DNA from 3 places in the Glutamicibacter sp. BW78 genome. Region 3 is predicted to be linked to each of the others. Evidence: riboswitches for the same ligand, from Rfam matches in the RefSeq annotation. Region 3 holds a riboswitch; each other region holds the start of a gene.
The links. Region 3 has a riboswitch for S-adenosylmethionine ahead of CIK75_RS13620 (OsmC family protein). Riboswitches for the same ligand answer to the same signal wherever they lie in the genome.

Region 1 (7,263 bases), on a different contig from region 3:
GCAGGTAACCGGTCACGACGTTCCAGCCGACGCGGCCGTTGGTCAGGTGGTCCAGGGTCGCCAGTCGGCGGGCGAACGGGTAGGGGTGTTCGTAGGCGGTTCCGGCGGTGACCCCGAAGCCCAGGTTCTCGGTGACGGAAGCCATCGCGGAGACCAGCAGGAACGGGTCGTTGACCGGGACCTGGGCGCCGGCGGAGAGCGGAGTGGAGTTGGTGGATCCGTAGACGTCGTAGGTGCCCAAGACGTCCGCGATGAAGATCCCGTCGAACAGGCCCTTCTCCAGCGTCTTGGCCAGCTCGGTCCAGTAGCCCAGTTCCTTATAGCGCCACGCCTGGTCCTGCGGATGACGCCACAGTCCCGGCGATTGGTGGACCACGCAGTTCATGTCGAAGGCGTTCAGGCGGATCCGACGGCGTGCTGGTGTGGTGCTCATTTTTCTCCTTCAGGGGTCTTGAGGTCACCGACGGCGCCGAGTTTGCGCGGCGCCGCGGCGTTGACCTCGTAGTCGCCGACGATGCGGGACTTGTACATGGCGGGGTTGTGGGTCGCTACGGTGCGCGCATTTCGCCAGTGGCGGTCCAGGTTGCAGGCGGCGGAGGTCGCCGAGGCGCCGAGGCCGTCGAAGAGCTGGCTGGTCACCTCGAGCACCAGCGGTTGGATGGCCGACTGGGCGCGGTTGGCGGCCAGCTCGCAGACAGCGTATTGCTCGGCGGCACTCAGGCCCGGTTGGCCGATCACGGATTCGAGTTCGGCGACGGCGGCCAACAAGATGGCGTCGATGGCAAAGGCGGTCGACGAGATTTCTCCGACGACCTGCAGGATCTGCGGTTCGTGCCGGGAGGGCAGCCCGGTTCCCGTCGTAAAGGCGCGCTCACGCAGTTGGGTATGAGCACGGACGTCGGCGAGCACTGCCCGGGCAATACCCGCCTGCACGGCGAGCAGGACCAACTGGAAGATGGCAGATTCCGGATGAATATCCAGCACCTCAGGGTCCAATAAGGTATCCACCGGAACCCGCGCGAAGCCGGTGGAACCTGTTCCGGTGAGTTGTTGACCGAACCCGTCCCAATCGTCGTGGATGACCACCCCCGAATGCTGGGTGGACACCACCGCAATGTGGCGCCCTTCGATCGCCGGTGCCATGGCCGTCACGGCGACCCAGTCGGCGAAGATCGTCCCGGTGCAGTAGTACTTCTCCCCCGTGAGCAACCAGCCGGCCTCGGAATGTTCGACGGCGGTATTGAGTTGGCCCAGGTCGTTGCCGCCGCGCTCGGTGTAGGCGTTGCCGACGATCTGCCCGGCCACGAAGCGGGCGAACCAGCGGGTCTTGACTTCCTCGTCGTGAAGCAGCAGCACCGATTCGACGAAGCCGATATGGGCACGTAGCAATTGGGCAATCTGCGAGTCGGCCTCCCCCAATTCGATGAGCAGTCGGAAGGAATCCACCAGCGAGGCGCCGAAACCGCCGGCCTCGCGGGGCACCCGCAAGGCACCGAAGCGGGCCCGGTTGAGCCAGCCGACCTGCTCGAAGGGCAAGATCCGGCGGGCATCGCGTTCGGCTGCCCCGTCGGCAATGCTCGCGAAGACGGGGCGGAAGACCGCTGCGAGTTCGTCGTAGTGCCCGTCCGCGGGCACACCGGGGGTCAGTTTGATCAGGTGTCGCGGTGTCACGTCATCGATCGTCAGGGCTGCCACAAAACATCACTCCATCGGTTCCGGCGTGAGCACCTTCCTCCCGATGATTCGGGAAGGGGTTGCTGCGGCGTCATCGAGCCAGATCTCTCGGCCGCTCTGGATGGTTGTTACCTCCATTGGGCCACATTCGGAACCTTCAGCGCCACCGCAGGAAGGAACGTCGACCTGCAATGTGACGCGTTTACAGCCGGAAATCTGGGTTGCCGAGGACCTCAAAACATCGAATAATCCTGCCATTTTCAAGGTTTTCTGACATAAAAGTTCTATGACGACCCGGCATCTGAATCCTTGATGAAATATTACGCAACACGTTCCTGAAGTTGCTTCATCGCGTCACGGTGGCCTTAAGTGGAACGGTACCCATCCCGAGCGGCCGAGAGATCTGGCTCCGTGACGCCGCAGCAACCACGCCGAATACGTCCCCGCAACCCCGCGGAGTCCGTCACCGGCGAAGGTGCTTCCGCCAGGAACGATGGAGCTGATTTCATGAGCATTGCCCCGTACCCCGGACCGGCCACGACCACCGAATCCGAACGCCTAGACTTTTGGGCCGATGCCGCGGCACGTCTGGACTGGGCCGACCCCTGGCATACGGTCCACAGCACCACTCCCGTGGACCCGCTAGCCCGTCGGGGCCCCGAACTGCGCTGGTTTGAGGGCGGGAAACTCAATGCGGCGGTGAACTGCGCCGACCGCCATGTGGCCGCCGGCCGGGGCGAGAAGGTGGCCTTGCATTTCGAGGGCGAACCCGGGGACCGCCGCACCGTCACCTACGCCGAACTGACCGGGCTGGTCAGCCAGGCGGCCAACGCCCTGACATCCTTGGGCATCGGCGTCGGGGACCGCGTGGTCATCTACCTGCCGGTGCTGGTGGAAACCGTCGTCATCACCTTGGCCTGCGCCCGTATCGGTGCGGTGCATTCGCTGGTCTTCGGTGGCTTCTCCGCCGAGGCCCTACGTTTCCGAGTTGAAGACACCGGGGCGAAACTACTGGTCACCACGGACGGCCAGTTCCGTCGCGGAACCGCGGTGCCGGTGAAGGACAATGCCGATGCCGCGGTCGCCGGGGACAACGCGATCAAACACGTGCTTGTCATCCGCCGCACCGGCAGTGAGATCGCCTGGACCGAAGGCCGGGATCTGTGGTGGCACGAAACGGTGGAAACCCAGCCGCGCACCCACGCGGCCGAGGCCTTCGACGCCGAGACGCCACTGTTCATCATGTATACCTCCGGCACCACCGGGAAGCCCAAGGGCCTGGTGCACACCACCGGCGGCTACCTGACCCAGGCCTCCTGGAGCCATGAGTTCCTCTTCAGCCATCCGGACCCCGGCCAACGGGACCTGGACGTGCACTGGTGCACCGCCGATCTGGCCTGGGTCACCGCCCACACCTACGAGATCTACGGACCGCTGTCCAACGGTGTCACCCAGGTCATCTACGAGGGGGTGCCCAATACCCCACATCCGGGCCGGCACTTCGAGATCATCGAACGTTACTCCGTGACCAGTTACTACACGGCCCCCACGCTGGTGCGCTCGCTCATGGGATGGTTCCCGGACGGCATCCCCGCCGATCACGACCTCTCTTCCATCCGGATGGCCGGCACCGTTGGCGAGGCGGTCAATCCCGAGGCGTGGCGTTGGCTGCGCACCCAGGTCGGCCGCGATTCCCTGGTCCCCGGTGAGCCCAACACCGGCATCCCGATGGTCGACACGTGGTGGCAATCCGAAACCGGTGCCACGGTCCTCTCCCCCCGCACCACCGACAAGGACTTCAAGCCCGGCTGTGGCACGCGCGCCCTGCCCGGGATGACCACCGACATCGTGGACGACGCCGGCGCCCGGGTCACTGCCAACGTCCAGGGCAATATCGTGCTCACCGCCACCGGGCCGGGAATGGCCCGCACCGTCTGGGGCAACCCGGAACGCTACTTCACCAGCTATTGGCAGAAGTACGCCGCGCAGGGCTGGTTCCTCGCCGGTGACGGCGCGAAGTACGACGACGACGGCGACACGTGGATCCTGGGGCGCACCGATGATGCCGTGAATATTTCGGGTCACCTGCTTTCGACCATCGAGATCGAATCGGCGTTGGTCTCCCATCCGGGGGTCGTCGAGGCGGGGGTCTGCCCGACCGTCGATGCCACGACCGGCCATGCGGCAACGGCCTTCGTCGTGCCCCGCGACAGGGCGCTCCTCGGCGGCGTCACCAGTTCCGGGTCGACGCCCTCGCAACTGGCCGCCGCGGCCGCACTCCGCGCCCACGTGGCAACCCAGATCGGCCCGATCGCCAAACCGCGCGACGTCATCTTCGTGCCCGACGTGCCCAAGACGCGGTCGGGGAAGATCATGCGCCGGCTGCTGACCCAACTGTTCGAGGGAACCGCCTTGGGTGATACGACGAGCCTGCAGAACGAAGAGTGCCTGCCCGCCCTGAAACGGATGTGCTCGGCCCGCTGATCATTCGGTGTCCGACACCGACACCTTCCGTTGGTATCCGCGCTGGGTCAGATGGTCGCTGACGTCCTCTTCGGTCCAGCAATCAATGTTCTTGATTTCCGGCATATCGGTGGCCAGGAAGACCGGGTCCAGCCCCTGGGCCCGCTGGGCGTTGTAATGGCGCAGGAGCTTGAGCGCTGTGGGCGCCAGAATCGTGATCACCACCAGGTTGATCATGGCAATGAACACCATCGTGACCCCCGCCAGTGACCAGGCCAGGTCAACGGAGATGACGGCGCCGAGGAAGACGACGGCGGTGACGGCGAGCGCGAAGAGGGTCCGCACCCGCTTATTGCGGGTGATGAAGTTGACGTTGGCTTCCCCGTAGGAGAAGTTGCCCAGCACCGAGGTGAAGGCCAGCAGGAACATGATCACCGCCAGGGCGATCGCCGCCCACGCCCCGAGGTTGCCGACCAGGGACTCCTGCACCATCGCCAATCCTTCACCGCCCTGACCGAGGTCGGGGAAGGCGATGAGAACGATGAACGCGGTGATCGAGCAGATGAGCAACGTATCGAAGTAGACGCCCAGCGTCTGGGTCAACCCCTGTTTCACCGGGTGGCTGACCGAGGCGGTGGCCGCAACGTTGGGAACGGAGCCCATACCGGCTTCGTTGGAGAGCATGCCGCGCTGGACACCCTGGACGATGGCCACGCCGATGCCGCCACCGACGGCTGCCTTGACGTTGAAGGCCCCATCGACGATCTGGCCGATGACGCGAGGGAGTTCTTCGATGTTCATGAGCACGATCACGAGGCCGAAGCTGACGTAGATCAGTGCCATCAACGGCACGAGGTTCTGGGCGACGAAGGCGACGCGGCGCATCCCGCCCAAGACGATGACGGCGGTCATGGTCGCGAGCACCAGCCCGAGGCCCCAGGGAAGCCAGGTCACGGACTCGGGGTCCGTATAGGCGCCGACCGCACCACTGACGGCATCGACAATGGTGTTGGACTGCAGCGAGGTGAAGGCCAGCGCGAAGCAGAAGATAAACAGGGTTGCGAAGAAAACGCCGAAGCCACGGCTCCCCAGACCGCGATGAATGTAGAAGGCCGGCCCACCCTTATACGTGTCTTCACCGCGGGTCTTATAGAGCTGGGCCAGCGTGGACTCGATGAAGCTCGCGGAACTGGTGAACAGGGCCATGATCCACATCCACATCACGGCACCCGGCCCGCCGATGAACAAGGCGCCCGCAACGCCCGAGACGTTGCCGGTCCCGACGCGGGCTGCCGCCGAGACGATGAAAGCCTGGAACGCCGACAGCGATTTCGTGTTCCTGTCCTCGTCGCGCTGCGCCTTTTCCGTGATCGATTTGAACATGGCCGGCAGCATGCGGAACTGAACGGCCTTGGTTCGAAAGGTGAAGTAGATGGCCAAGACGACGACGACGGGCATGCCGATGAAGGTCCATAGCCAACCTTCGGAGGTACCGAGCCAGTCATTCAGGTTCGCGAGAGTCATTGAAAAACCGTATCAGAACCTGTGGCGCACATCACTGACTTAGTGGACGGGGGCCGAATCCCGTCTCGCCGTCGTGCGCTCGAGCTGGCAGGTATCGGTGAGCACGATCTCCCCGTTCTCCAACCGAGGATGGCTACAGTCTTGCAGGACGCTCATGACCAGGCGGATGAGGGTTCCGTGAGCGACGACCACCAGATCGGTGTCCGGGTACTCCCGGGCCAGACTGACCAACGCGGCCAGGCCCCGTTCGACGACCTCGGCTTCGGGCTCGGCGCTGAGCAATAGTTCGTCGATCTGGGGGCGCGGCATCCCGACCACTGCCCGGCCTTCCCCGTTGCCGTAGTGGCGTTCCTGGAGCCCCACGACAGGCTCCACCGCCTCCAGGCCCAGCTGGGCGCCGATCAGTGCGGCAGTTTCCACCGCACGGCCCAGCGGGGAGGAGACCAGGGCGCCCCAGCCGCCGTCGTGTTCTGTCAGCCGTTTTCCGGCGGCCCGGGCCTGGGCCCTGCCGGTCTCATTCAGGGGGATGTCGGTCTGCCCCTGAAGACGGCCCTCGGCGTTCCATGCGGTTTCCCCGTGGCGCACCAGCGCAATGCGTGTTCCCATACACCCATCCTATCCGGGGGTCCTGAGGCGCAGTTTATTCGGACTACACTCGATCAGCTGCCACGTGACGAAACATTCTTTGATGAAAGGTGATGATTTGTCACGATGGAAGGCATCGGGAACTTCCCGACCCCCACTTCGAAGGAGCCACCACGGAGATGTCGGAACATCGGTTTGGATTCCGTACCCGCGCCCTGCACGCCGGGGGCACCCCCGACGCCGAGCACGGCGCTCGCGCGGTACCGATCTACCAGTCCACCTCGTTCGTCTTCAAGGACACCGACGATGCGGCCAATCTGTTCGCCTTGCAGAAGTACGGGAATATCTACTCCCGGATCGGCAACCCGACCGTCGCGGCCTTCGAGGAACGCGTCGCCTCCTTGGAGGGCGGCATCGGCGCCGTGGCTACCGCCTCGGGTATGGCCGCCGAGTTCATCACCTTTGCCGCACTGACCGGTGCCGGGGACCATATCGTCGCCTCGTCGAAGCTCTATGGCGGCACCATCACCCAGCTGGACGTGACGCTGCGCCGCTTCGGCGTGGACACCACCTTTGTGGACAGCAATGAGGCCGCCGATTTCGCCGCAGCCCTCCGCCCGGAAACCAAGGCCATCTACACCGAGGTGGTCGCCAACCCCTCCGGCGACATCGCCGACCTCAAGGGTCTGGCCGCCGTCGCCCGGGAAGCGGGTATTCCGCTGGTCGTCGATTCCACCCTGACCCCGCCATATATCCTGCGCCCCATCGAACATGGTGCCGATATTGTCATCCATTCGGCCACCAAATTCCTCGGCGGGCACGGCACGACGATGGGCGGTGTCGTCGTCGAATCCGGGAGGTTCAACTGGGGCAACGGAAACTTCCCGACCCTGACCGAACCGGTGCCCTCCTACGGCAATGTCTCCTGGTGGGGGAACTTCGGCGAATACGGATTCCTGACGAAGCTGCGCTCCGAACAGTTGCGCGATATTGGTCCTGCCCTCTCCGCCCAGTCGG
Region 2 (7,263 bases), on a different contig from region 3:
GGTGACGTTCGCTGCCGAGGCCTTCTGGTCATCGAGCTGGTGGAGCATCCCCTTGCGCCGGGCGCCGAGCCCGTCCAAGGGGATCTGGCTGGCGATGACGACCATCGGTACGCCCGTTGCGTAGGCCTCCTGCAGGCCGGCCAACGAGGTGAGTGCCCCGGGCCCGGTGGACAGGAACAGAACGCCTACTTCGCCGGTCGCCCGGGCGTAGCCGTCGGCCGCGAAGGCCGAGTTGTTCTCCACGCGGGAGGAGACGAATTCCAGTGGTGAACGGGAGAGGGCATCGAACAGGCCCAAGGCGTGCTGCCCCGGAATCCCGAAGACCGTCCGGGCGCCGAGCCCGCTGAGGGTCTCGATCGCCAGGTCGCCACCATTGCGCGGGGCGGTGTTCCCGGAGGTTTCCGGGGTGTTCTGCAAGGAGTCGGGCACTTAGGAGTCCTTCTGGTCGGTGGCTCGTTTATCCGCCATCAGCGAGACGAGGTCGTAGGCGACGTGTGAGGCCGCAATGCCGGTCATTTCGGCGTGGTCATAGGCCGGGGAAACCTCCACGAGGTCCGCTCCGACCAGGTTCATCCCGCGCATCCCGCGCAGGATCTCCAAGAGTTCGCGGCTCGTGATACCGCCGGCCTCGGGGGTTCCGGTGCCGGGGGCATGCGCTGGGTCCAGCACGTCGATATCCACCGAGATGTACAACGGGCGGTTACCGATGCGGTCGCGCAGCTTATCGACGATTTCGCGCACCCCCTGATAGTAGACGTCGGAGGAGGTCACGATGCCGAAACCGAAGCGCTGGTCATCCTCGAGGTCCTTCTTACCGTACAGCGGTCCACGGGTTCCCACATGGGAGATCGCCTCGGTATCGAGGATGCCTTCCTCAACGGCCCGACGGAACGGGGTGCCGTGGGTGTATTCGGCGCCGAAGTAGGTGTCCCACGTGTCCAGGTGCGCATCAAAGTGGAGCATCGCCACCGGCTCCCCCGCCCGCTCCGAAGCGGCACGCAGGAGTGGCAAGGCGATGGTGTGGTCCCCGCCGATGGTCATCAGCGACGAGCCGTCGGAGGTCAGGTCCAGGGCGTTCTGCTGAATGGTTTCGATGGCGTCGTTGATATTAAAGGGGTTCACGGCCATATCGCCGGCATCCGCGACCTGCACTGCCTCGAAAGGAGAGAGGTCCATGGCCGGGTTATAGGGGCGCAGCAGGCGGGAGGATTCACGGACGTGGTTGGAACCGAAACGGGCCCCGGGCCGGTAGGAAACTCCGGCATCGAAGGGGACGCCGACCACCTTGATGCCGGCATCGGGAGCCTGGTCCAGTCGTGGCAGCCGCGCATAGGTGGCCGGGCCGGCAAAGCGCGGAATCTTCGAGGAATCAATGGGACCGATTTTTCCGTTGGCCTCGACGCGGATCTCTTCCATGGTTCTCCTTCTCGATGGGCCACCTGAACGACCTCGCCCACGGTTGCCTAATAAGATACTTTCGTTGTCCCTTATGCTATTTGTGGCTTATGGCACAGTCAAGGCGCGCGGCCCCGAACCAGCCCATCGATCCATGCCGTGATGATCGCGGCCCGCGCCGTTGGCCGCGGCAGGCGTAGCGTTCGAACACGAAGGCCCTCGACACGTGGACGCCAGCAGGTACCCCTTCTCCGGGGGCAAGATCGCCCCTCCCGGGCGGCCGGCCAGCCATGGCGGAAGATCATCTGCCCGGTCATCCGGGATGCCTGCGGCATCATGCCGCAACCGTATTTCCGCTGGACCGAGAGCTCAGCGGTGCGTCATTGGCGCAGTTTCCTCCTGTTGGGACAGGGGGAAATCGCGCCACTGACCCGCGAGGTTTTGCGTGGGGCCGAACCGAATCCGCGGCTCAGACCGCGGGTCCATATCGGCCGAATACCGCTACCGTGATGCAGCGGGGACCAGCGTCCACAGGACCACTGCTTCCTCATCGGTGGGGTTGATCCATGAATGCGGTTCACGGCCGGGGAACGTCACCGAATCACCGCCCTCGAGTTCGAATCGTTCGTTGGCGAAGATGATGATGAAACGTCCCGACACCACATGCAGGACCTCGACCTCGCAGTCCACCGAATACAGTTCGTCCTCGCCTTGCCCGCGGGGTTCGATGACGGCCCGGATCACCTGCAGCCGCTTCTCCGAGCGGCTGGTCACCAGACGTTCGATAATGCCGTGACCACCCAAGGAGATGCGCGGGGCATCGTCGAAGCGGACCACATGGGTTTCTGGTTGGGCGAACAGCTCCCCCACCGACACCGACAGGACCTGGCATAAGGTGACCAACGAGGCCACCGAGGGTGAGGTGAGGTCGCGCTCGACCCGGGACAGGAAACCTTTGGTCAGCCCGGTTGACTCGGCCACCTGCTCGATGGTCATACGCTGGACGTGACGCGCGGCCCGGATCTTCGAACCGATCGCAATCGGGGCGTTGCTGGGCTCGACGGGCAAAGCCTTCATGGGCGGTGTACTCCGGGTCTTCGCATTGGATATCTGTCCTGCATGACGTCACACAGCATAGGCCAATTGACCTGTTAGCCAGATCACTTTAGCTTAGTAGGCAACAGATGTTTACCTGTAAACATCACCTGATTGTCATCTTCCTTCCCTTTTCGACCAGAGGTTCCTCATGGACATCATCAATATCGCGATTGTGATCGCGTACCTGATCGCGATGCTCGCGTTCGGCTGGTGGGGCAAGTCCCGCACCAAGAACAGCAGCGACTATCTGGTCGCGGGCCGACGACTCGGCCCCTTCCTCTACACCGGAACCATGGCCGCCGTCGTCCTCGGCGGTGCGTCCACGGTCGGCGGTGTGGGCCTGGGGTACGAATTCGGGCTCTCCGGCGCGTGGCTGGTGATCGCCATCGGCATCGGGGTGCTGCTACTGAGCATGCTCTTCGCCCCGCGCCTGCAACGACTGAAGATTTTCACCGTCTCGCAGATGCTGACGCTGCGCTACGGCTCCAAGCAGGCCACGAACGCCTCGGCGGTAGTCATGCTGGCGTATACCTTGATGCTCTGCGCCACCTCCACCGGCGCCTACGCGACGATCTTCGTCGTCCTCTTCGAATGGGAGCGCTGGATCGCCATCGCCGTTGGCGGGGCCATCGTCTTGATCTACTCCACCATCGGCGGCATGTGGTCCATCACCCTGGCCGACCAGGTCCAGTTCGTCATCAAGACCATCGGCGTCTTCGCCCTCATGCTGCCTTTCGCCCTGTCGGCGGCCGGCGGCTTCAACGGCATCTCGGCCGGCATCCCCGAACGCGCCCGCGAGGCCTTCTTCAGTTGGGGCGGCATCGGGGCGCAGACCATCATCACCTACTTCGTCGTCTACACGCTGGGCCTGCTGATCGGGCAGGACATCTGGCAGCGCGTGTTCACCGCCCGCACCCCGAAGGTGGCCCGCTGGGGCGGCGCCACCGCCGGCATCTACTGCGTCATCTACGGCATCGCCGGAGCCATCATCGGCATGTCGGCCCGCGTCGCGCTGCCCGGCATCGACATCGAGGCCTTGGGCAAGGACGTGGTCTACGCGGAGGTCGCCATGACCCTGCTGCCGGTGGCCGTCGGCGGCATCGTCCTGGCCGCCGCCGTCGCCGCCATGATGTCCACCGCTTCCGGTGCGCTGATTGCCGCAGCCACGGTGGCCCGCAACGACGTCACCCCCTTTGTCGCCGGCTGGTTCGGCAAGAAGATCGAGGTCAACACCGGCCGCAACCCCGAACACGACATCGCCGCCAACCGCTACTGGGTCTTGGGGCTCGGCGCCGTGTCCATCATCCTGGCGATCCTCGTCAACGATGTCGTCGCCGCCCTGACCATTGCCTACGACATCCTGGTCGGCGGGTTGCTGGTGTCGATCCTGGGCGGTCTGCTCTGGAAGCGGGGCAACGGTACCGGTGCTGCCCTGTCCATGGCGGCAGGCACGTTGGTCACCCTGACGACCATGATCACCCTCGAAGTCCTCTCCACCGAAAAGTTCGCCGGCGTCTACGCCAACGACCCGATCTACTTCGGTCTCGGTGCCTCACTCGTGGTCTATGTCCTGTTCAGCCTGCTCTCGGCGCCGACCCGCACCGAGGTGACGAAGCACTGGTCGGATCGCGTCTCCGGACGGGTCGATATGGAAGGCGTTTCCGCCGACCAGTAGAGGACCACAAAACCCCGCCGTCGCCCATCGTTCCCGGCGCGACGGCGGGGTTTTGCGTTCGAATCCGGGGAACTCCGCACCGGCTGCTCCCCCAGGGTCCCCGGTCAGGGCAGGCCGGCCGGCCGGCCGGGCGAGGAAAGAGGCCATGGCGGCACGGCGCTTTGATGGTCGAACCCCTGCCGAAACCCCTTTTTGGCCCCATGAGTCGAAACGAATCTAGCCGTGCCAGCATTGGGATGCAGTGGGGATGACGTAGAACACAGCTTGGGTTGCCTCGGCAATCGCGTTAGGCTGGAAAAAAGCTTCATGAGACGCGGGCAACAGCTCCGACTACCCGCGCACCAACCCCAGGTTCGTGGGTGGTTCGGATGAGGAAGCGGCCCGCACGACAACGTGTTGGGTAAGAACGCACGAGAGGAAATCCGTGGCGCAAAGCGTCTCCGTCCTTCCAATTTTCGATTCGATGCTAGGCACCGTCTGCCTCAACGTAGACGGTCAATGGGAACGCTTCATCGCGCCCCACCCTCAGGATCTCGACTATGCGCTGGCCAACACGGCCGGTCGACCGGTCTGGGAATCCGATTCCTGCGCACTGACCGTGCGCATCCCCCGGGCACACCGCCCCGACGGAGAAGCTCAGGTATTCTTCCTTGAGCGTCTGCCCGTTCGCGACCACGCCGAGGCTCCCTCGGGTATGCTGGTCGGCTGAAGGGGAGTAGTTCCACACCCCGCCCGAGCCGGATCACTGATCCGGCACGGGCGGAAGAGGATCTGTCGACATACTGATCGCCGACCAGGCGGTCCGGCAATCCACCCGGCTTCGACGCCGGGCGAACGAGACCTTCGGCCCGCTGATGGCGGTCCGAGGTTTGTTGTACCCCACCAACCTTTGACCGGCACCCCCGCCCCCGTGCGGGGACAACGACCCGATTAAAGGACCCCCGATGGCACCGGATGCCCCCTCCCCCGACGCCGACCCGCTCCGTGCGCAGTCCCCGCGTCGGGAGCCCACGCCCGCCGAGATCAGGCGCTGGCGCAAATACTTGGCCGATGAACGTGTTGAAGGCTCCATCTATCTGACCCTGGCCAAACGCCGTGACGGCGAGGAACGCCAAATCCTCTTGGGCCTGGCCCGTGCCGAAGCCCGCCACGAGGAACATTGGGCCACCCTTTTGGGCGAACACGCCCGGAAGACGGCACGGCCCTCCTTCAGCCGCGTCATGTTGCGTTTCATGGCCCGAAACTTTGGTTCGGTCTTCGTGCTGGCGCTGGCCCAACGAGCCGAAGGGTCCTCCCCCTACGACAATGATGCCGACGCCACCGCCCAGATGGCCGCCGATGAGCTGGTGCATGAGGAAGTCGTCCGTGGTCTTGCGGTCCGCGGCCGCAACCGACTTTCGGGAAACTTTCGGGCAGCCGTCTTCGGTGCCAACGACGGGCTGGTCTCCAACCTGGCCCTGGTGATGGGCATCGGCGCTGCCGGGGTGTCCAGCGCCCTCGTCCTCTTTGCCGGTGTTGCCGGCCTGCTCGCCGGCGCCCTGTCGATGGCCGCTGGCGAATACGTCTCCGTCCGGTCACAGCGCGAACTACTCACCGCTTCCCAGCCAACCCAGGTCACACTCATCGCCGCCCCGGATCTGGACCTGCAGGCCAACGAATTGGTTCTGGTCTATCGGGCCCGCGGGATGAGCCGGGAAGCCGCCGAGCACCGGGCCGCCGAACGGCTGGGAACTTTCAGCTGCGATTGCGACCCGTCCTTATCGCTGCAGCCCGAGGTACCCGAGACCGCCGGTGACGAACACGAAGCCCTCGGATCGGCTATCGGTGCTGCCGCCTCCAGCTTTTGCTTCTTCGCCTCCGGTGCCTTGATCCCGATCCTGCCCTACCTCTTCGGCATGGGCGGGCTACCGGCCCTGCTCTTGGCCTTGGTCCTGGTGGGGGTGGCTCTGATGCTGACCGGCGGTGTCGTCGGGCTGCTCTCCGGCGCCTCACCAGCCAAACGCGGGTTCAGACAATTGGCGATCGGCCTCGGAGCGGCAGGGGTCACCTATGCTCTGGGCCTGCTCTTCGGCGGCAATATCGGATAGGTTCCGGGCCCGTCCACGTCGACGGTCCGCAGATCATGTCAGCTGGCGCGGCGCATCCGTCGGGCTGCTGCCATCGGTCGGCGCTCTTGCACCGCCGGTGGAGTCGGTTCCGGCACGATGGCTTCGGGCTCCGGCTCGGGGGCTGGCGTGTCACGTCGACCTGCCTTCGCTGCGGCAATCACCTCGCGGGCGGGACGGGTCGGCGCCTTCTTCAAGGGCCGGGCCGTCGCGCCGATCGGCGGCAAGGGCTCGACGGGAACCTGCGGTTCCTGCTTGCTCGCCTTGGCCGTCTGGGCCTGCTCGGCGCGGGCAACCTTCGCCCGGCGTTCGCGCTCTTCCTGAGCCAGCTTCTCCGCTTTGACCCGTTCGGCCTCGGCAAGCTTTTCTGCCTGGGCCCGCTCGATTTCGGCAGCTTTCTCCGCCTTGGCCTTTTCCTCCTGCGCCGCCTGTTCGGCCTTGAGTGCCTGCGCCCGCTCGCTTTCTGCGACCTTCTCGGCCCGGGCGCGTTCGGCGAGCGCTGCCTGCTCGATTTTCTCGGCTTCCTTCAGGGTGCGGGCCTCCTTGGCCCGGGCGCTGCGTTCGGCCCTGGCCGCACGACGAGCCGTGCTCGCTTCCTGGGCCAGCGCCAATCGTTCTGCCTTGGCTGCTTGGGCCGCAATGGCTTCCTCGTCCTGCTGGACTGCCTTCGCCGCACGAGCCTGCTTCTTGGCCGCTTCCTTCTCCTGCTGGGCAGGGGTCAGGGTTTTGGGCTGGGGTTGACGCTTCGAGGATCGTGGTGGTGACGGCTCCGTGGGGCGCGGCGTATTGGGGTCGAAGTAGTCGGCCAACCGGTCCAGGGTGCGCTCAATATTGGCTGGGGTGCTCCGGGTGAACCCCATGACCTTCAGCGGCCATTGCCGTTTCAGCCGTGAGGCGTCCCAGGTTTCACGGACCAGCGTCCCCCGTGGAGCGGGGATCAGTTCATAACGCCAGCGATGGCCGTTGAAGTGCCGCCAGGCGATCAGCCGG
Region 3 (7,263 bases):
CGGTTGCAGCAGGTGGCCGAGGGCGCGAAGTTCAATATTGCCGTCATCAACTGGTTCAACGAGGAGGGCTGCCGCTTCAAACCCTCCATGATGGGCAGCTCGGTGTTCACCGGCAAACTCCCGGCCGACCAAGTCCTTCAAACGACCGATCCGCAGGGCACGACCGTGCGTGAGGCGCTGGAGTCGATCGGCACCATCGGCGATTTCAGTCTCGATGTCGCCGCCTACCTGGAGATCCACATCGAACAGGGCCGCTCCCTGGAGAACGACGGGCTGACCATCGGTTTGGTGGAATCGACCTGGGGCGCGAATAAATACGAGTTCGTGGTCCACGGCGAGCAGGCCCATACCGGGGCGACCATCATTGCCGACCGTCACGATGCCCTCTTGGGGGCTTCGCTCTTGGTTGCCGCGGCCCGGGATATCGCCGACGAATACAGCACCGAGGATCATGCGGTGATCACCTCCTGCGGGGAATTCACCGTCTTCCCGAACTCTCCGGTGGTCGTGGCCAGTCGGGTGAACCTGCTGGTGGATCTGCGCAGCACCGATCCCGATGTCCTGGCCACCGCCGATGCCGAACTACACCGCCGCATCGCGGCCATCGAGCAGCGTGCCAGCGTGTCGATCGAGCGTGGGGCCGAACATATCTGGGCCGCCAAGGCCTACGACGCCGCAGGCATGGAACTGGCTGCCGCGTCGGCGGAAACGCTGGGCCTGTCTCATGGCACGGTGCGCACCTTAGCCGGCCACGATTCGACGAACATGAAGGACATCGTCCCCACGATCATGCTCTTCGTCCCCAGCGTCGAGGGCATCTCCCATAACGAGAAGGAACTGACCTCGGATGAGGACATGCTCGCCGGCGTTGACCTGTTCACCGAGCTGTTGGGCCGGGTCGTACGCGGGGAATTCGTCTAACCCTCCACGGGTAGCAGGTCCAGGAAGGCCCGGGCCGCGGGCGAGGGGTTGAAGTCGCTCCACGCCAGGTATTCGATGCGGGTTGGCCCATCGTCGACCTTGATGGTCCTGAGATTCGGGCCCGGCGTGACGAAGGCCGGAGGCAGAAGCGCGATGGCCAGGCCCTGCCTGATCATCCCCAAGGTGAAATCCGTGGACATCGATTCGAAGGCGACCTCTCGGCGCAGGCCGGCGGCCTTGAAGGCGAGGTCGCTTTGGGTCCGGCCGGGTGTGCCTTCGGGGAAATCGGCGAAGGTCTCATCGGCCAGGTCCGCCAGACGCAGCCTCTTCCTCCCGGCCAGACGATGGCCGGAGCCGAGAACAGCCACCAATCGTTCGCGGGAGAGCTCCACGGTGCGCACGCGGGCCGGAACCGTCTTTTCGGCCATGCCCAAAAGCGCGATATCGAGTCCCCCCGCAGCGATGGCCGCGATGAAGTCATCGCTTCCACCGCTATTCAAGACCACCCGGACTCCCGGATGGGTCCGATGGAAGGCGCCCAGGGCGGCAGGAACGTCCAGGGCAGTCACCGTCGGAATGATGCCGACCCTCAAGGTGCCCCTGACCTGGCCGATGCTGGCGGAGGCATCTGCAGCGGCGCGCTCGGCTGAATCCAGGCTTGCCCTGGCGGCGGGAAGAAAAGCGGCCCCTTCCTCGGTGAGCTCAACGCGGCGACTCGTGCGCGTGAAAAGTTGGACGCCCAGTTCGTGTTCCAGGGATTTGATCTGGTGGCTCAGCGCCGACTGGACGACGAAGCACTCTTCGGCCGCCCGGGTGAAATTGCGGGTCCGGGCCACGGCGAGCACATAGCGAAATTGTTGAAGTTCCATGAATCCATCGTGCATGACGATTGTTCCCATGAAAAGCATGTGTTGGACTCATGGATCGCTTACGGCGACATTGGAAGGGTGACTACCTCAACCTTCTCCCCGAGCCGTGGTTCCGCGGCGACTTCGCATCGCGGCCGACTGACCCTGGCGACCGCTGTGGCCCCGATGGCCTGGGGCACCACCTATCTCGTCACCACGGAGCTGTTGCCACCGGACCACCCCCTGTTCGCCGCACTCATGCGTGCCCTACCCGCAGGTGTCATCGCCCTGCTGATGACCAGGAGACTTCCCCGGGGCCGGTGGTGGTTCAGGATCCTCGTGCTGGGGGCGTTCAACATCGGGCTCTTCTTCCCGCTGCTGTTCTTCACCGCCGAACGACTGCCGGGTGGTGTGGCAGCGACCCTGGGGGCCAGCCAGCCGCTGCTGGTCACGGTGCTGGCCGTGGTTATCCTGACCGAGCGTTTCTCCTGGTGGCGGATGAGCTGGGGAATCGTGGGTGTGGCCGGCGTCGGTCTGGTGGTCCTGGGCCCGACGGCGGAACTGGATCCTGTGGGAATTGGCGCCGGGCTTGCCGGTGCCGCCTCGATGGGCACCGGCGTCGTCCTGACCAAACGCTGGGGCAGACCGGAAGGGATAGGCCCCCTGCAATACGCCGGCTGGCAACTGACCGCCGGCGGACTGATCCTGCTGCTGCCCGCGATGCTGCTCGACGGACCACCCAGCCAGATCGATGCCGCCGGGGCGGCCGGCTATCTCTGGCTCGGCGGCATCGGGGGATTAGCCGCCTACACGTTGTGGTTCAAGGGGCTCTGGACCCTGCCGGTCACCGCCACTGCCCTACTGGGGTTGCTCTCACCGCTGGTGGCAGCCGGCCTTGGTGCCCTGGTCCTGGGGGAAAGCCTCGATCCACAACAACTCAGCGGCTTTGCCCTCGCCATCACTGCGCTGGGTGCCGGGCAGTTCTCACCCCGACGTCGAAAACGACAGGAGACTACTTCATGAACATCACGATCCTCGGCTCCACCGGAATGGTCGGATCTAGACTGGTCCTCGAATCGGCGCGACGCGGGCACCACGTTCTCGCCGGTTCGCGGCAGGCGCCGGCGCACCAGGACCCCACCGTCACCGTCGTTGGTGTAGACGCCGGATCCTCGGGACAACTGGCGGTAGCGCTTAACGGCTCCGATATCGTCCTTCTCGCCGTTCGTCCGGATCACCGAAACGAGCAGTCCACCGCGTCCTTGACCGGGACAGTACTAGAGGCAGCGGCCGTGGAAGGAGTGCCCGTGCTGGTGGCCGGCGGGGCAGGGCCACTGTATTCCGTGGATGAGTCGCTCCGCCTGGTGGTGGACGACCCGCGGTATGTCGACCCCTCGTGGCGAGACGTCGCCCTGGCCAGCCTGACCCAACTCGAAACCTGCCTCCGGCACGAAAACCAACGGTGGACCTATGCCAGTCCACCGGCGGTGCTGGAGCCAGGCCGCCGTACCGGCGCCTACCGGCGCGGAACCACCACCCTGCTGATCGCCCCAGGCGGATCCTCACGGATCCCCGTCGAGGATTTTGCGGTGGCGATCCTGGACGAGGTCGAGAGCCCCGGTAACGACCGGCACTTCACCGTCGCGGAGTCGCTGGAGCACGTGGCACGATCGACCCATGCAGATCATCGGTGACGAAGAAGTACGCAGGACCAAGGCGAGGGACGTCGTGGAATGCATGCGGGAGGCGCTGGTCATGCATGGGCGCCGGGAGCTGGTCGCGCCACCGCGAGCCAGAAGCGCCCTGGGATCCCTCGACTACGTCTATACGGCGGGTTCCCTGCCCGATGGAACCAGCGGCTTCAGGGCCTACCGTGCCGGCCAACCTGCAGGAGACCAGCTCGTGGCGGTTTGGAATGGGGCGGGTGACCTAGAGGGTCTGATTGTGGGGGACGAACTGGGCATCCGACGGACCGGAGCTTTGGGTGCCGTAGCCGCCGATGTCCTAGCACGTCCGGAGGCGGAAAGCGTTGCGGTCATCGGTAGCGGCCCCCATGCCTGGGCCCAGTTGTGGGCGCTCGCCGCGGTCCGGCACCTACGCCGGGTCAGGGTTCACAGCCGCACCACGGCCCATGCTGTGGATTTTGCCGAACGGGCGGCGAGGGAGCTGGGCCTCAACGCCGTTGCCGTCACCGACTCGGCGGATGCCGTCAGCAATGCCGACATCATCGTCCTGGCCACGCGTTCTCCCACACCGGTGATCGACCTAGCCGATGTGGGCCCGGGGACCCACGTGACGACCCTCGGCCCGAAGTCGTACGCCCACCATGAAACACCGTTGGCTTTGCTGGATGCAGCAACCGTGGTCACCTGCGATTCCCCGGCCCAGGCGGCGGCATACCCTGACCCCTTCTTCACGGACCCGGATTCCTTGGTCTGCCTGGGTGGGGTGTTGCTGGGAGAGGTCCCCGGTCGCCGCAGCGCCGAGGACATCACCATGCATTGTTCGGTCGGCCTAGCCGGCTCGGAGATCCTATTGGCGAGCCGGCTGTTGGCCGCCTCTAGGAGTTGACCCGCAGCGTGGTGGTCACCGGTGTCGGGTTCGTGAAGATGTCCAACACCGGGCAGTGGGCATCGACTGCCGCCTGGAGTTCGGCATAACGTTCCTCGGCGTCAGGGCCCGAGACCTCTACGGTCAACCGGACATCGCCGAATCCCGGGCGAACCTGTTCCTCGATCCCGAACAAGCCGCGCACATCGAGGTCGGCATCCGCGGAGATATCCAGCGAGTCGATGCTGATGCCCAGTTGGTGGGCGTACAGCCGGTAAACCACCACCTGGCAGGAGATGAGCGCCCCGAGAGCGTATTCCACCGGGCTGGCAGCGACGTCGTCCCCGGCCAAAGCAGCCGGTTCGTCGACGGTGAATTCGTGGCGTCCGGCGCGGATGGTCGAACCGACCGATCCCACCGGGTCGGCGGTGGCACGGAACTGCAGCGATGCGCTGGCGGTATTCTGGCCGATCCGTTCTGCCCAGGCGGATCCCGCGGAATCGAGGCGTTCGGCGCGGTTGGAAATGCTGGTTTCTGCAAGGGTCTGGGTCATGGCGTTCCTTCGCTGTCATGGCGAGCGTAGCGCTGCGCCATACTTACGCCTCCCGGTCGGGACGGCGTCGAATCGTCACCTGGGGCACCCCACTATGGCGAAGGGGGTTGCCGTCCAACCGGCCAGGGCCTCAGGTTGGATCTCTTGATTCTTGGGTTCGATTCTGCTGGCGGGAGAGTAGATCGGGCAAACCCGTCGCGTCATCCGGGGACATACGCCGGCCCGTCCGCATGTGGCGGGACCGCCATCCCTGCAGCGTGATTCCCGTCGCCACGCGGTATCCCGGCGGCTACCGTGGGGCTATGAGCGGATATCGGCGCCCAGACTTCACCCGGGAGATCCATCGCGATGGACAGGGCACCCCGATCGCCTACGGCCATCGGTGGGAAGGAACGTCTCCGCCTTCACGCGCCTACTCCACGGTGGGTCATCGGCATCGTTTCATCCCCTTGCACGAGGTGGCTGATGCCCTGATCGACTGGCTGCTGGGTGCTTTCGACGTCGTCGTCGAACGGGAACCGGAAGTTGCCTCCGATCTGCTGTTCCCTTCGGAAGACGTCGTCCGTGCGGTCCGGGTCGTCCCGTCCATCCTGTTCGCGGCCCCGGTGACCTTCGTCTTCACCGGGTTCCCGGGGATCTTCCTGCACGCGGGTGCCCTCTACGACGCCCACTATCCGGTATGCGGTTGCGACGCCTGTGATGACGACGTTCCGGAACTTCTGGAAAACCTTGAATCCGTGGTGCGAGCCGTCATCTCCGGCGGCTTTTTTGAACGAATTAGTCCCACCGACGACCAATCGGTCGATTATCGGCTGCCCGAGCCGGGCCGGTGGGAAGAAGCCGGGTGCATCCAGGCCGAGGACGTGCCCGAGGGAAGGATGGAGACTGCAGAAGCCATGCTCCCTTCCGATGGGCACTGGCTGCCGTGGCCTGAAGCGATGCGCGACGCGGCTGGTGCGGCAGGGGGCTGACAAACCGTGTGCCCGTGGCGCAATATTGGGTCATGCCTCATGCGCCCAGAGATTTTGAATACTCCGTCGGTGGCGGTTCCGTCGTCATCTTCCATCAGGGCCGGCGAGCGTCGACGCTCCGCGGGACGGCAGCCTCGCGCTTCCTTCGTGACGTCGAAACACAAGAACCACAAGCGCTGATGGCGCGAGTCACCGGCAACTATAAGCACGGAAACGAACGCGTTGCGCAGAGTCATCCACGGAATCGGGCCTAGCATCGCCTCCGATTCGGTGTCCAATCCTGGTCGATGACTCATGCCCAGACCCGGCGCTGAGATGGCGATTCCGCTCCTCGATGAGCTTCTGCAGATAGCGGGCCAGGACCAACTTCTCGACCAGACGACCGAGCGGGCCGAAGGGCGCCGACCGGGGCGCCGAAATGCCACGCCCGCCGCGTCACGTCCCCGCCTCTGGAAAGGTCAAGGGCGACACGGTAGGGTCCATGCATGCGGTTCACTTCCATGCAGCGCCTCCTCATAGCCGCCTACTGCGCCATGATGCTCGTGGGCCTGCTTCTCCTGATCCTCGGGCTCTTCGGAGAATCCTGGTGGCTGCCCGTGATCGGAGCGCTCATCGCCGCAGGATCCGGATTCACGCTCTCCATCTGGTTGCGGGAGTTTCGACGTCAAGACACCCTGAAGAGCCGCGCCTGAGGGTTGTTTCACGGGAGGCGCTGAATCCGTAGTCTGTAGGCGTGAACAGAACAGCGACGCCCTTCCTCGTTATCGGTGGCCTTGGCATTGTGCTCGGCGGTCTTTTCTCCGCCATCAGTGCCGCCTCCCCTTCCTATTTGGCCGCCTGGGCGGTCGCCTATTTGGTGTTGGTGGTCGGTGTCGCGCAAGTGGTGCTGGGCCTGGGCCAGGACCGGCTGGCCGTAAAGACCCCTTCGGAGGGCATCGTTTCGGCCGAGGTCTTGACCTACAACCTCGCCAATATCGCCGTGCTGGGCGGCTCGATGTTTTCACTGACGTTGCTGACGTGGACTGGTGCAGGACTGATCGTCGTCGCCATGGGCCTGTTCATCTGGGCGGCCCGCGGTGCTGCCTCGGAACAGCGGTGGTGGCTTTATGGATACCGGGCGATGATCGTGGTCATTCTGGTGTCGGCCCCGATCGGCATCATTCTGGCGAATTCACGAATGGGCTGAAGGCAGCCGGCAGTGGCCGCGCCGGCAGTGGCCGGCGCGGCCACTGCTACTACTGCGTGACTGCCCGGCCCAGCGGGGCCGGGTCGACGACGTCGTGGGCTTCGAAGTAATCCAAGGCAGCGACCAGGTCGCTTTGGCCCGAGTCGGTCGCGTTTGCCCCCTCGGCCAACGTCGTGAAGTTGTCACCACCGGCAGCAAGGAACGAGTTCATGGCCACCTTGAACACGTCATCGT

Region 1: it holds a riboswitch for S-adenosylmethionine, as region 3 does, so the genes downstream of both, CIK75_RS09030 (acyl-CoA dehydrogenase family protein) here and CIK75_RS13620 (OsmC family protein) in region 3, are expected to answer to the same signal.
Region 2: it holds a riboswitch for S-adenosylmethionine, as region 3 does, so the genes downstream of both, CIK75_RS03055 (hypothetical protein) here and CIK75_RS13620 (OsmC family protein) in region 3, are expected to answer to the same signal.

Annotation. Positions count from the first base shown of each region.
Region 1 covers NZ_NRGU01000032.1:74,811-82,073, reverse strand. The annotation lists gene CIK75_RS09035 (LLM class flavin-dependent oxidoreductase) at 1-433, opposite strand, end outside; gene CIK75_RS09030 (acyl-CoA dehydrogenase family protein) at 430-1,695, opposite strand; SAM riboswitch class I at 1,704-1,802, opposite strand; SAM riboswitch class I at 2,053-2,174, shown strand; gene acs (acetate--CoA ligase) at 2,182-4,158, shown strand; gene CIK75_RS09020 (alanine/glycine:cation symporter family protein) at 4,159-5,661, opposite strand; gene CIK75_RS09015 (histidine phosphatase family protein) at 5,701-6,267, opposite strand; gene CIK75_RS09010 (O-acetylhomoserine aminocarboxypropyltransferase/cysteine synthase family protein) at 6,426-7,263, shown strand, end outside.
Region 2 covers NZ_NRGU01000020.1:10,073-17,335, forward strand. The annotation lists gene CIK75_RS03035 (thiamine pyrophosphate-binding protein) at 1-429, opposite strand, end outside; gene speB (agmatinase) at 430-1,416, opposite strand; gene CIK75_RS03045 (cupin domain-containing protein) at 1,897-2,472, opposite strand; gene CIK75_RS03050 (sodium:solute symporter) at 2,642-4,168, shown strand; SAM riboswitch class IV at 4,471-4,581, shown strand; gene CIK75_RS03055 (hypothetical protein) at 4,593-4,877, shown strand; gene CIK75_RS03060 (VIT1/CCC1 transporter family protein) at 5,113-6,255, shown strand; gene CIK75_RS03065 (SRPBCC family protein) at 6,294-7,263, opposite strand, start outside.
Region 3 covers NZ_NRGU01000039.1:169,117-176,379, reverse strand. The annotation lists gene CIK75_RS13645 (M20 family metallo-hydrolase) at 1-921, shown strand, start outside; gene CIK75_RS13640 (LysR family transcriptional regulator) at 918-1,790, opposite strand; gene CIK75_RS13635 (EamA family transporter) at 1,869-2,792, shown strand; gene CIK75_RS13630 (NAD(P)H-binding protein) at 2,789-3,463, shown strand; gene CIK75_RS13625 (ornithine cyclodeaminase family protein) at 3,447-4,340, shown strand; gene CIK75_RS13620 (OsmC family protein) at 4,330-4,872, opposite strand; SAM riboswitch class IV at 4,907-5,022, opposite strand; gene CIK75_RS13615 (DUF6226 family protein) at 5,175-5,843, shown strand; partial or broken gene CIK75_RS16585 (hypothetical protein) at 6,033-6,248, opposite strand; gene CIK75_RS13600 (DUF3040 domain-containing protein) at 6,329-6,535, shown strand; gene CIK75_RS13595 (hypothetical protein) at 6,577-7,029, shown strand; gene CIK75_RS13590 (bifunctional UDP-sugar hydrolase/5'-nucleotidase) at 7,079-7,263, opposite strand, start outside.